One region of the Streptomyces sp. NBC_01077 genome, then DNA from elsewhere that is predicted to be linked to it. Evidence: riboswitches for the same ligand, from Rfam matches in the RefSeq annotation. Region 1 holds a riboswitch; each other region holds the start of a gene.
What was found. Region 1 has a riboswitch for cyclic di-AMP ahead of OG462_RS39755 (transglycosylase SLT domain-containing protein). Riboswitches for the same ligand answer to the same signal wherever they lie in the genome.
Positions count from the first base shown of each region.

Region 2: it holds a riboswitch for cyclic di-AMP, as region 1 does, so the genes downstream of both, OG462_RS18575 (transglycosylase family protein) here and OG462_RS39755 (transglycosylase SLT domain-containing protein) in region 1, are expected to answer to the same signal.
Region 3: it holds a riboswitch for cyclic di-AMP, as region 1 does, so the genes downstream of both, OG462_RS23545 (M23 family metallopeptidase) here and OG462_RS39755 (transglycosylase SLT domain-containing protein) in region 1, are expected to answer to the same signal.

Region 1 is NZ_CP108669.1:8,872,998-8,877,020, forward strand. Features, by position in the region: gene OG462_RS39750 (phosphoribosyltransferase family protein) at 1-1,244, shown strand, start outside; gene OG462_RS39755 (transglycosylase SLT domain-containing protein) at 1,228-2,109, opposite strand; cyclic di-AMP (ydaO/yuaA leader) riboswitch at 2,114-2,297, opposite strand; gene OG462_RS39760 (hypothetical protein) at 2,639-3,250, shown strand; gene OG462_RS39765 (phosphocholine-specific phospholipase C) at 3,316-4,023, opposite strand, start outside.
Region 2 is NZ_CP108669.1:4,175,571-4,179,593, reverse strand. Features, by position in the region: gene OG462_RS18585 (cytochrome P450) at 1-201, shown strand, start outside; gene OG462_RS18580 (transglycosylase family protein) at 352-1,452, shown strand; cyclic di-AMP (ydaO/yuaA leader) riboswitch at 1,711-1,884, shown strand; gene OG462_RS18575 (transglycosylase family protein) at 1,888-2,601, shown strand; gene eno (phosphopyruvate hydratase) at 2,936-4,023, shown strand, end outside.
Region 3 is NZ_CP108669.1:5,214,861-5,218,883, reverse strand. Features, by position in the region: gene OG462_RS23545 (M23 family metallopeptidase) at 1-1,112, opposite strand, end outside; cyclic di-AMP (ydaO/yuaA leader) riboswitch at 1,124-1,269, opposite strand; gene OG462_RS23540 (PP2C family protein-serine/threonine phosphatase) at 1,471-2,676, opposite strand; gene OG462_RS23535 (MFS transporter) at 2,872-4,023, opposite strand, start outside.

The DNA of each region.
Region 1 (4,023 bases):
ACCACAAGGGCCATGACGTCGTGGTTCTCGGTCTGCCGCGCGGCGGGGTGCCGGTGGCGGCCGAGGTGGCCGATGCTCTCGACGCCCCGCTCGACATCTGTCTCGTACGGAAGCTGGGCGTGCCCCAGCAGCCGGAGCTCGCGATGGGTGCGCTGGGCGAGGGCGGCGTGCGCGTGGTGAACGAGCGGGTGCTCCGCGAGGCCGGGGTGGGGGCGCGCGATCTGGCCGCGGTCGAGGAGCGCGAGCACGCCGAGCTCGATCAGAGGACCCGTCGATATCGGGGCAGCCGGCCATCCGTGCCGCTCGAAGGCCGGACGGTCCTCGTGGTGGACGACGGTCTTGCCACGGGTGCCACGGCTCTGGCGGCCTGCCGGGTGGTACGGGCCAGGGGCGCCGCGCGGATCGTGCTCGCGGTGCCGGTGGCGCCACGGGGATGGACGGCCCGTCTCGGCGGCGAGGCCGACGAGACGGTGAGCGTGCACGAGCCTGAGCTGTTCTACGCGATCGGACAGTTCTACCGGGACTTCGCTCAGACCGCGGACGAGGAGGTCCTCGCCTGCCTGGACCGGAACCGTGCCGCGCACGGCCCGGTCGTCCAGGACGCGGACGTACGGATCCCCGTCGCCGCCGGGGTCACCCTTGCCGGGCGGCTCGCGGTGCCCGAGGGCGCCATCGGCATCGTCCTGTTCGCCCACGGCAGCGGCAGCAGCCGGCACAGCCCCCGGAACCGGGCGGTCGCGACGGCAATGAATCGGGCGGGACTCGGAACGCTGCTGTTCGACCTGCTCACCGAGGTCGAGGCGGTCGACCGGGCGCATGTCTTCGACACACCGCTGCTGGCCGGCAGGCTTGCCCGCGCCACGGAGTGGCTCGCCGAGCAGCCCGAGAGCGACGGCCTCCCGCTCGGCTACTTCGGCGCCAGTACGGGAGCGGCCGCCGCGCTGTGGGCGGCGGGCGAACCGGAGTCGTCCGTGGCCGCCGTCGTCTCACGCGGTGGTCGACCGGACCTCGCGGCCGACCACCTGGCCAGGGTCGAGGCGCCGACGCTCCTCGTGGTCGGAGGCGCGGACGCGCTGGTCCTGGACCTCAACCGGCGGGCCGAGTCGCTTCTGCGCTGCGAGAGCCGGCTGGACGTCGTGGAGGGCGCCACGCACCTCTTCGAGGAGCCGGGTGCCCTGGAGGAGGTGGCGGAACTCGCCACCTCCTGGTTCACCGGGCACTTCCGGGTCAGTAGGCCCCGTTGACGTTGTCGATGGAGCCGTAGCGGTCGGCCGCGTAGTTGCAGGCGGCGGTGATGTTGGCGACCGGGTCGAACAGGTCCATCGACGTGCCGGGCACGTGATAGGCGAGGAAGGTCGGCTCGATGACCTGGAGCAGGCCCTTCGACGGGGTGCCGGCCACGGCGTTGGAGTCCCAGAGGTTGATGGCCTGGGGGTTGCCGGAGGACTCACGCATGACGTTGCGGTGGATCCCCTCGTACGAACCGGGGATGCCGCGCAGGGCCATGATGTCCAGCGACTGCCGGATCCAGCCGTCGAGGTTGTTCGCGTACTGGGTGGCGGCGACGGGAGCGGCCTGGACCGGAGCGGCGGCGGCGGGAGCGGCGGCCGAGGCACCGGTGTTGGTGGCGACGGCCGGGGTGGCGGTCCGGCGCTCGGAGCGGTTCGCCCGTTCGGTCGTGGCGGCCTTCTTCGCCTGCGCGGGGGCGGCCTTCACGGAATCCCGACGAAGCGTCAGTTCAAGACCTGGATGAATAAGTGACGGATTGTCACCCACGGTGCTCTTGTTGGCCCGGTAAAGACCCTTCCAGCCGCCCTGAATTCCCTTCTTCTGGGCGATGAGGGAAAGCGAGTCACCACTGACGACCGTGTAGGTGCGCGCGGCGGCCGGGGCTGCGGGAGCCTTGGCGAGGGCCTTCGCGGCGACCGGAGCGGCGGGCGCGGTGACGGCCTTGGCGGCGATTTCCGGGGCTCCGGAAACGGGTGCGGCGCCGGCCACGGCCGGGGCGATCAGCGGGAGGGCAAGAGCGGCTCCGCCCGTGCCGACCAGCGCGAGTCCACGGGAGACGGGGCGGCGGCGGGGGCGGCGGTGCTTACCGTGAGCAGGCATGACGGATTCCTCTCCGGCGCCTTCGGGGTGAGCTGTCGGGTTCGGACTGGAGATGTCCGGCCGCGCGCACGCGGCTTCACCCCGAGCCGTTCCGGATTCCGGGCCGGCGTATTCGTGGGTCCCCCGCTCCTGCCGTCGGGTGAAAGGGAGGTATTTCGAGCGGTGGCAGGATTCGGCGATCCGCTCGAATGGAGGCGACCGTAGGCCAGTAATGCGACGGAGAACAAGAGGACCGGAGTCGCGGACCCGGTAAATGGATCACAGAATTCATGGAATTCAAGATCGACCGTACGGCGGACCCGTCGAACTTCCTTGTCCGGCACGGCATGCGCGGACTTCGATCACCGGGGTGTCTCCGGGGAAGTGAGTCGCATCACCAGGTGTTCAATGTCCGAATATGCACTGTAATTCTGTTAATGGGGGAGTAGCGAAGAAAGCCCCATCGGTGGGGTGGGCACTCAAGGGCAAAAGTCGCAAAGCCGACATTCGTCATGAAAGATGGAGTGACCCCGACCGAGGAGCCGCCCGGATGCCGCCTTCCGCCTCCCTGCTCAACCCCGATGCCCTCGACCGCGAGGCCGCCGCCCTCTACGAGAGCGCCACCTGGCAGCGCATCGTCACGGACTGGACCGCCCCTACCGTGCCCGACGACACGGATCCGGGTACGGAGGGCTGGCGTGACCTGCTCACCGTTCCGGTGGACCGGCTCGTCGCCGATGCGCTCGACGCGCTGCCGCCGCCCCTTCCCGCCGAGCGCCGGTTTCCCGGCCGGATCGGAGCCGTCCTGCCCGACCGGCTGCACGCCTGGCGTCGCATCGGCCGGCCTGAGCTGCGCCCCTCGGTCCACCTCGGCTACGCGCGCCTCGTCCTGACGGAGTGGGGCTGGCAGAACGCCCCGTACAAGCTGCGCGACGCGCGCGGGGCCCGGTGCGTCTGCGGTGCGCTTCTCGCCGCCCACCGGCTCGGCTACGGCAGCGCGACGACCATGAACGAGGCGGCCGCCTGGATCATGACCGAGCTCCGGTCACGGGGGTGGGGCGAGCTGATCGGGCCGTGGAACCGGGCCCCGGGCCGTACGGCCGCCGACGCGGTGGCCCTCCTCGACGCGACGAGCCGGCGTGCGGCGCACGCCGGCCACTGACGACCGCCGACACCGCTCCGAGGTGCCGCACGCGGACCGTTCACGGACTGACCCGGGTGCGGGGATCATCCGGTGATGCTCGGCGCCCCGTTCTCGATGTGCCCGGTGTACCGGCGCGACCAGGTGCCGTCGATGTCGGCGAGGATCGTGAAGTCGTACCAGCCGTTGTTGTAGGCGACCGCGTTGAAGAAGTCCTCACGCGTGGAGCCGGCCGGGACCGTGTAGGTCCAGGGGCCGTCCGTGCGGTAGGCGTTCGAGCGGATCGTGAAGGTCACCGGTCCGGCCGAGGTGTTGCTCAGCTTGAACCACAGGGCCGTCCGGCCCGTCCCCGCCTCCGTCGCGAACCGGGACGTCACCTCGATGGCCTTGCCGGCCTTGGCGGCGTCCCCGATGAACCGGCGCAGGAAGCGGTTGGGGCCCATCATCGAGATGTCGTACTTGCCGGACCCCGACCCCAGGCCGATGTTGAAGTAGTCGGTGGCCGTGCCGCCCGCGTCGACCGTGTACTGCCAGGCGGCCGTGTCGCGGTGCTGGTGCGGGTGGATGGAGAAGTGCGCCGCCCGCTTGGCCTCGGTTCCCTGGTTCGTCATCGAGAACCAGGCGAGGATCTTGCCCGCGGCCCCGAACTCGAAGCGGTCGAGGTTGCCGTTCACCTGGTACGGCAGTGCGCGGGCCGGCCGGGTGCCGGGCTCCTGCCCGGGCTGGGCGTTGTTCTGGGGGGCCGGGTTCGGCAGCGGACCGCAGGTCGACTGGCCGATGACCTTCGACGTGGA
Region 2 (4,023 bases), 4.7 Mb from region 1:
CTGGGCGCGCCGCTCGCGCGGCTCGAAGGGCAGACGGCGCTCGCCACCCTGCTGACTCGGCTGCCGGACCTGCGACTTGCCGCCGATCCGGACGAACTTCGGTGGCGCGGAGGGCTCATCATGCGTGGTTTGCGCACGCTTCCGGTGGAGTTCTCCCCTTCCGTACGACTCCCGCGGAATGACGGACCGTCAGAACTGTGATCTTCACGTGATCGCGGGTGCATCGACTTGTGATGAGCGTTCGAATACGGCTACGTTCCCCGTCAGCTCAGTTCGTCAACTTGGTTGAGTAACTCGACCCGGTCCGACAACTCGGCCCGTCATCACAGCCGTCACGCGAAAGGCGCTCCTATGCGTTCCGGGAACGGACGACACCGTCGCCCCCGTCAGGCCCCCGCAATCGTCGTCGCCGCGGGCGTGACCGGATCCGCCATGGCGCTGCCGCTGCTCGCCACCGGATCCGCCTCCGCCGCCGACGCCGCCACCTGGGACCGGGTCGCCGAGTGCGAGTCCGGCGGCCAGTGGAGTGCCAACTTCGGCAACGGCATGTACGGCGGCCTCCAGTTCACCCAGGACAGCTGGGAGCGGAACGGCGGCCTGGCGTACGCGCCCAGCCCCGACCTGGCCAGTCGCGGCCAGCAGATCGCGGTGGCCGAGAAGGCCCTCGCCAAGGGCTCCACCGAGTGGGCCACCTGCGCGCCGATCGCCGGCCTGACGAACGACGGCACGTCGCCCGGCGTGGACCCCGGCCCCACGAGCATCCCCAAGGCCCCCACGGGGCCGGTCGCCGAGTCGAACCGGACCTCGGGGCTTCCGGGGGCCTCGACGGGCTCCACCGCCTCCGGCGGGGCCACGAAGAAGGCCACGGGGACGGTCTCGCCGACCGCTCCCGTCACGCCCGCCGCGTCCGCCACGCCCGTCTCGCCGACCGCTCCCGTCACGTCGACCACCCCGGCGAGCCCTCCCGCGTCGACCGACCCCGGCGACGCGACCGTGCCCACCACCCCGGGCACGCCCGATGCATCGGTCACCCCGGGTGCTCCGGGGACGCCCACCACGCCCGGCGTGCCGGAGGACGGCGCGTCGCCGACCACTCCCGGAAGCGGGAAGCACCGGGGCGACGCCGCCCCGGAGGAAAGCGGCAACTCGGACAGTTCGGCAGAATCAGGTCGACACGCCTCATCTGATAGCAAGGTGACCGGAAAGCCCCTGGAGAAGCCGTCGACTGACGCTTCGAAGGAATCGGACGCAACGGACAGTCAGGGCAACTCGGGCGCGTATCTCGTGCAGCCCGGCGACAGCCTGTCCGACATTGCACAGGAGAACGAACTCCCCGGAGGCTGGACCGCCCTCTACGATGCCAACCGGCAGACCGTGGGCATCGATCCGGACCTCATCCTTCCTGGTCAGAGCCTCGACCTGACGAACGGTTCGCCCATCGCGGCCGAGTGATTCAGGGGCGTATGTCCGGTTATAGGCAAGTGAGACATGGGTCTCTTCGCCCCAACTGGCGTGTCACGCCCGCAAACTTTGCTCCCGTCACCTCTCACCTGCACAAACACCCCCCACCGGAAGGCAAGTAGGGGCGAAATTTCCGCAATATGCCTCTTTGAACTTCCGGTGGGTCTGTGTCTACGGTCGTCACCGCTCGCCACCGCGGGCCCCGTCGACCGAAACGCCGAATCCTGCCGTCGGCCGATGGGAATTGTCGTCGCGTAAGCGCCGAAGGCAGGAGCGGGGGACCCAAGGTAAGTGCCGGCCCCGGCCGTTGAGACAGACGGCCGACGATCGGCTTGGGGTGAAGCCGCGTGCTAGGACACGCGGCCGGGCAACTCATTGGCCCGAACCCGACAGCTCACCTCGTAGGCGTCGGTGAGGAGAATCTCCATGCTGTTTTCCGGCAAGGGCAAACACCGTCGTCCCTCCAAGGCCACCCAGGTCGTCACGCTCGTCGGCGTCACCGGTGTCGCCGTCGCCGCCCCGCTGATGACCGCGGGCACCGCCTCGGCCGCCACGGTCTCCGAGTGGGACCGCGTCGCCCAGTGCGAGTCCGGCGGCGACTGGTCCATCAACACGGGCAACGGCTTCTACGGCGGCCTGCAGTTCACGCCGTCCACGTGGGCCGCCTTCGGTGGCACCGCGTACGCCCCGAACGCCCACCAGGCCACGAAGGCCCAGCAGATCGCCATCGGCGAGAAGGTCCTCGCGGGCCAGGGCAAGGGCGCCTGGCCGTCCTGTGGTGTGGGCCTCTCCAGCGCCTCGCCCGAGAGTGCCGCCGAGAGCGCGCCGCAGCAGAGCGCCCCGCAGCCGGAGCGGAAGGCCGAGCAGCCGACCACCCGCAGCGAGCAGCGCCAGGCCCCGAAGCAGACCACGCAGCAGGCCGCGCCCAAGGCCGCCGCGAAGAAGACCGTCACCACCCCGACCGGCAAGAAGGTCAAGAAGGGTGACGGCGAGTACAAGGTCAAGGCCGGCGACACCCTCAGCAAGATCGCTCAGGCGCACGGCGTCAAGGGCGGCTGGGCCAAGCTCTTCGAGCTGAACAAGGACGTCGTCGAGAACGCCGACCTCATCTACCCGGGCCAGCAGCTTCACCTGAAGTGAGCCCGGCGGCCCGCGTGAGTCCGGCGGCTCACGCGGCCCCTCCGACCCTCCCGCGGTGACCACCCCGGACCGGCGCGCCCATCCCCCGTGCGCACCGGTCCGGGGTTCCCCCGTTTCGAGCCCCACGCGTGGGCACCGACCGATGGACCTCGTGGTTACCGCCCGGTAGATACGGGGTCCTTCGTCCCGAGATGCATGCCCTTGGGTCCTTTTTCGTCCCAGCGGGCGGGCGCCAGGCCGACCGGAGCCCCTGAGCCGGTTAGGCTCTTGTCGCAAGGCCGAGCGACCCTGCACCGACCTTGCGTCACATCCAGCGTCACATCCCAAAAAGGAGATGCTCGTGCCGTCCATCGACGTCGTCGTAGCCCGGGAAATCCTGGACTCCCGAGGCAACCCCACGGTCGAGGTCGAGGTCGGCCTCGACGACGGCAGCACCGGTCGTGCTGCTGTTCCGTCCGGCGCCTCCACCGGTGCGTTCGAGGCCATCGAGCTTCGCGACGGTGACCCGAACCGCTACCTGGGCAAGGGTGTCGAGAAGGCCGTCCTCGCCGTCATCGAGCAGATCGGCCCGGAGCTCGTCGGCTACGACGCCACCGAGCAGCGCCTGATCGACCAGGCCATGTTCGACCTGGACGCCACGGAGAACAAGGGCTCGCTCGGCGCCAACGCCATCCTCGGCGTCTCCCTCGCCGTCGCGCACGCCGCGTCCGAGGCCTCGGACCTCCCGCTCTTCCGCTACCTCGGCGGCCCGAACGCGCACCTGCTGCCCGTTCCGATGATGAACATCCTCAACGGTGGGTCGCACGCCGACTCCAACGTGGACATCCAGGAGTTCATGATCGCCCCGATCGGCGCGGAGTCCTTCTCCGAGGCCCTCCGCTGGGGTGCCGAGATCTACCACACGCTCAAGGGCGTGCTGAAGCGCAAGGGCCTCTCCACCGGCCTCGGCGACGAGGGCGGCTTCGCCCCGAACCTCGAGTCGAACCGCGCGGCCCTCGACCTCATCATCGAGGCCATCAAGGAGGCCGGCTACACCCCGGGCTCCGACGTCGCGCTCGCGCTCGACGTCGCCGCGTCCGAGTTCTACAAGGACGGCAAGTACGAGTTCGAGGGCAAGTCCCGCTCGGCCGCCGAGATGACCGAGTACTACGAGGAGCTCGTCTCCGCGTACCCGATGGTCTCCATCGAGGACCCGCTGTACGAGGACGACTGGGCCGGCTGGAAGGTCCTCACCGACAAGCTGGGCGCCAAGGTCCAGATCGTCGGCGACGACCTCTTCGTCACCAACCCGGAGCGCCTGGCCCGTGGCATCGAGGAGGGCACCGCGAACGCCCTCCTGGTCAAGGTCAACCAGATCGGCTCGCTGACCGAGACCCTCGACGCCGTCGAGCTCGCCCAGCGCAGCGGCTTCAAGTGCATGAT
Region 3 (4,023 bases), 3.7 Mb from region 1:
CCGGAGCCGCCGGGCGTGTGCACCTCCATGTGGAGGTGGGCACCGGTGACGTTGCCGGTGGCGCCGACGCGGCCGATCGTCTCGCCGGTGCCCACGGTCTGGCCCGCGGCGACCGTCATGGACGACATGTGGGCGTACCAGACCTCGGTGCCGTCCTCCAGCTCCAGGACGACCCGGTAGCCGTACGAGCCGGACCAGCCCGCCGACTTGACGGTGCCGCCGTGGACCGCCTTGAGCGGGGTGCCGGTGGGAGCGGCGAAGTCGAGGCCGGTGTGGTAGCCGGAGGACCACATCGAGCCGGACTGCATGTAGGTGGCGCTGAGGCTGTACGAGGAGAGCGGCAGCGAGTAGCTCGCGGCGAGCTTGGCGAGGCGCTCGGCCTCTGCCGCCGCCTCGGCCTTCGCCTTGGCCTCGGCCTCCGCCTTCGCCTTGGCTTCCGCCTCGGCCTTGGCCTTCGCCTCGGCGGCCGCCTTCTCCGCCGCGTCGGCCTTGGCCGCGGCCTCCGCGGCCGCCTTCTCGGCGGCCGCCTTCTCCGCCGCGGCCTTGTCGGCGGCGTCGGCGGAGGCCTGCTGCTGCTCGGCCTGCTGGAGGATGCGGGCGCGCAGCGCCTCGCCCGCGTCGCCGGCGCCGGTCGCGACCATGGTGGCCCGGCCGTCCTGGCCGTTCAGGACCGCCTGCTCGACCTGGGTGTTCGTGCCCTGCTCGTCGTCGAGCACGGCGTACGTCTCGACGGTGAGCGGGTTCGGGTTGGCGCGGGCCGCGCTGACCGTCTCCTGGTGCTCCTCGGGGAGGAGGTCGCCGACGCCGGGGAGGTCGTGGGCGTCCGGCAGGTTGAGGTCCGGGAGGTCGGGGAGCGATATCGCGACCGGGGGCCTCTCCTGCGCGGTGGCGAGGCCGCCCGCGCCGACGGCGGCGATCACACCGACGCCGAGGACGGTGGAGGAACGGGCGAAGTTGGAGCGCTGCTTGACGACACGGTGCCGGCCGCCGGAGCGGCTCTCGGCGCGGAGGGAGCCCTCGGTGGGGTTCCACTCGGTGTCCGGGGCGGCGGGACCCGCACCACCACCGAAGGCATCGAAGGGGGCTTCGGGTGCGGGAGTGTTGGACGCCACGAAGGCGCGCTCCTTTCCTTCCTTCTCGCCTACCGGGTTAGCTGACGGGTTCGGAGCAGGAAGGTCTCCTACGGGCTCGTCGCACAGGTGCGAAGGGCCCGATTCACCCCAAGTAGTGGTTCCCCGGTTCCTTTTCAGGATTCGGCGCGTGCGCACGGTGCCGCCTCTTGCGACGGCTGGGACGACCGCGCTGCGTTATCGAACGTTAATAGACAGGGGGTCCCGATTCCAAGCTGTTCCTCTTGATCATTCATTGAATTGATAGGGAATGGTCCGAGTTGACCCCCCTTCAACAAGGGGCGGCGAAACCCCGGCGATCTGACGTTATGTCAATTGTTATCGCAGTGACACCTCGCGACTACGGCCGGTGACCGGGCTCCGGCGGCACCACCGGCATCGTCCGGCGCCGCTCCGGCTGCCCCGTCGCGGGACGGCTCAGTGCGAGCAGTGCCATGTCGTCCGTCGACCCGCCCCCCGTGTGCAGCCGTACGTCGTCCACGAGCGCGTCGAGGAGTTCCTCGGGGCCCGGGAAGATCCGCCCCGCGAGCCGCTCCCCCGGGTCGTAGAAGACGCCCTCCGCGTTCCGCGCCTCCGAGAGGCCGTCGGTGTAGAACAGCAGCGTCGCGCCCGGCGGGTACGGCCGCGCCTCGGCCCGGTCCGGCCACGCCGCCAGATCGCCCATGCCGAGCGGCAGCGCCGGCTCGCCCGGCTCCAGCATGTCCAGGCGCCCGTCCCCGAACAGCATCAGCGGGGGCGGGTGCCCGCGGTTGACGACCCGTACGAAACCGTCGAAGGTGCCGCCGCCGTCACCGCGCGGGATCTCGGCGAGGACGGCCGTGGTGAACCCCTCGAAGGCGTCGAGCCCGGTCCGGCGGGTGCCCTCCCGGGCGAGGGCCCGTTCGAGGCGCTGCGCCACGCCCTCCAGACTCCGCTCCTGCTCGGCCGCCTCCCGGAACGCCCCGATGACGACGGCCACGGCCTCGACCGCGTCCATCCCCTTGCCCCGGACGTCGCCGACCACGAGGCGCACCCCGTAGGGGGTGTCCTGGACGGCGAACAGGTCGCCGCCGATGAACGCGTCCGCCTGCGCCGCCTCGTACCGTGCCGCGCACTGCAGCCCGCCGATCCGCTCGGCGGGCGTCGGCAGCACCGCCTTCTGCGCGGTCTCCGCGATGACCCGCGCGGAGGCGAGCCGCTCGCCGCTGCGGAGGACGACCCGGTTGATGAGCACGGCGAGCACGGCGACCGTGAGCACGGTCAGGAACTCGGTGAGCGACGGGATCTCGGTCGCAGTGCCGTTGTAGATGTGCAGCCCGACGGAGGCGAGGACGGCCGCGATCCCGGTGAGCAGCGTCGTGAGGGTGGAGAAGAACGGTGCCGCGATCAGCGGGGCGGCGGAGAACATCGGCGCCGCGCTGTACTTGGGCGGCGTCAGGACGTCGAAGACGACACCACCCACGATGATCAGCGGCGGCAGCGCCCGGATGAACCTCCGGGCGCCCCCGTACGGGCGACGGCGGTCGCCGCCCCGCCGCCCGCCGACCGCTCCTAGGGGGTGCCCCACCTGTGCTCTCCTGCCCGGTCCGTTCCGGCCGCGGACCGTACCGCGCCCTCCCAGGGTGGCCGCCGCCGTACCGGGCGGCGACTCCCACGGGGCCGACTGGCGTACGGACGCGGGCGGGGCGGGCACGCACGGGGCGGGGCCAGGCCAGGCGCGCGCCGGACCCGGCCACGCGCGCGTGGAGGGGCCGTGGCCGGCTCAGTCCGTGCCCGCCCCCTCCGCCAGCCGCCCGCCCCTCGCCAGGAGAGCCATGGCCGCCGCACACACGAGCCCCACCGCGCACAGCGCCAGCCACGGCGCCGCCGACCACCCGGTCACGTCGAGCAGCGCGCCCGTCCCGAGATTCCCGAGGGTGATCCCGATCCCGCACACGGTGTTGTAGAGCCCGTAGTGGGTGGCCACCCAGCGCCCCCGGGACAGGGCGACGACGGTGTCCATCTCGTACGGGTAGAGCACCGCGTTCGCGACGGCCAGGACCGCCGCGCACAGCAGCAGCCCCACCAGGCCCCGGCCCAGGGCGGCCGGGAGCAGGAAGGCCCCGCCCATCAGGGCGAGCCCCAGGACCAGACACCGCTCCCGGCTCAGCCGCCGCCTGCACCAGGCGGTGATCCGCAGCTGCGCGGCGAGCGCGACCAGCGCGGAGACGACGAAGAGCGCCGTCGTGGGCCCCGTACCGCCGGCGGCGAGCGGCAGCGCCAGATAGACCTGGAAGGACAGCACGTACGAGCCGGTCATCGCGAGCGAGAAGAGCCAGAAGGTGCGGTGGGAGAGCACCGTACGGAACTGCCCCCGCTCCGCCCCGTCCCGCGCCCGCGTCCCACCCCGTACGGGCATGTACCTGAGCTGTACGAGGGTCAGCCCGGCGAACAGCACCGCCGCCACCACACACGTCAGCCGGAACGACACCCCCGTCAGGGCCACCCCGACGAGCGGCCCGAGCAGGATGCCCGCCTGGTAATAGACGTTGAACAGGGCGAAGGCCTCGACCCGGCGCTCCTCCCCCGCCTCCGCCGCGAGACAGGCCCGGACGGCGGGGTTGAAGAGCGCCCCCGCGAGCCCGGTCGCGAGCGAGGCGGCGATCAGCATCGGCAGCGACTGCGCGAACGCCAGCGCCCCGAAGCCGACCGTCCGCAGCGCGCAGCCCGCCACGATGAGCGGCTTGAAGCCGAGCCGGTCGGCGAGCGCCCCGCCGACGAGGAACATGCCCTGCTGGGAGAGGTTCCGGGCGCCGAGCACCAGCCCGACGGCCCAGGCCGCCATCCCGAGCCCGTCCGCGAGGTGCGCGGCAAGGTACGGCATGAGCATGTAGAAGCCGAGGTTGATGGTGAGCTGGTTGAGGAAGAGGAGCCG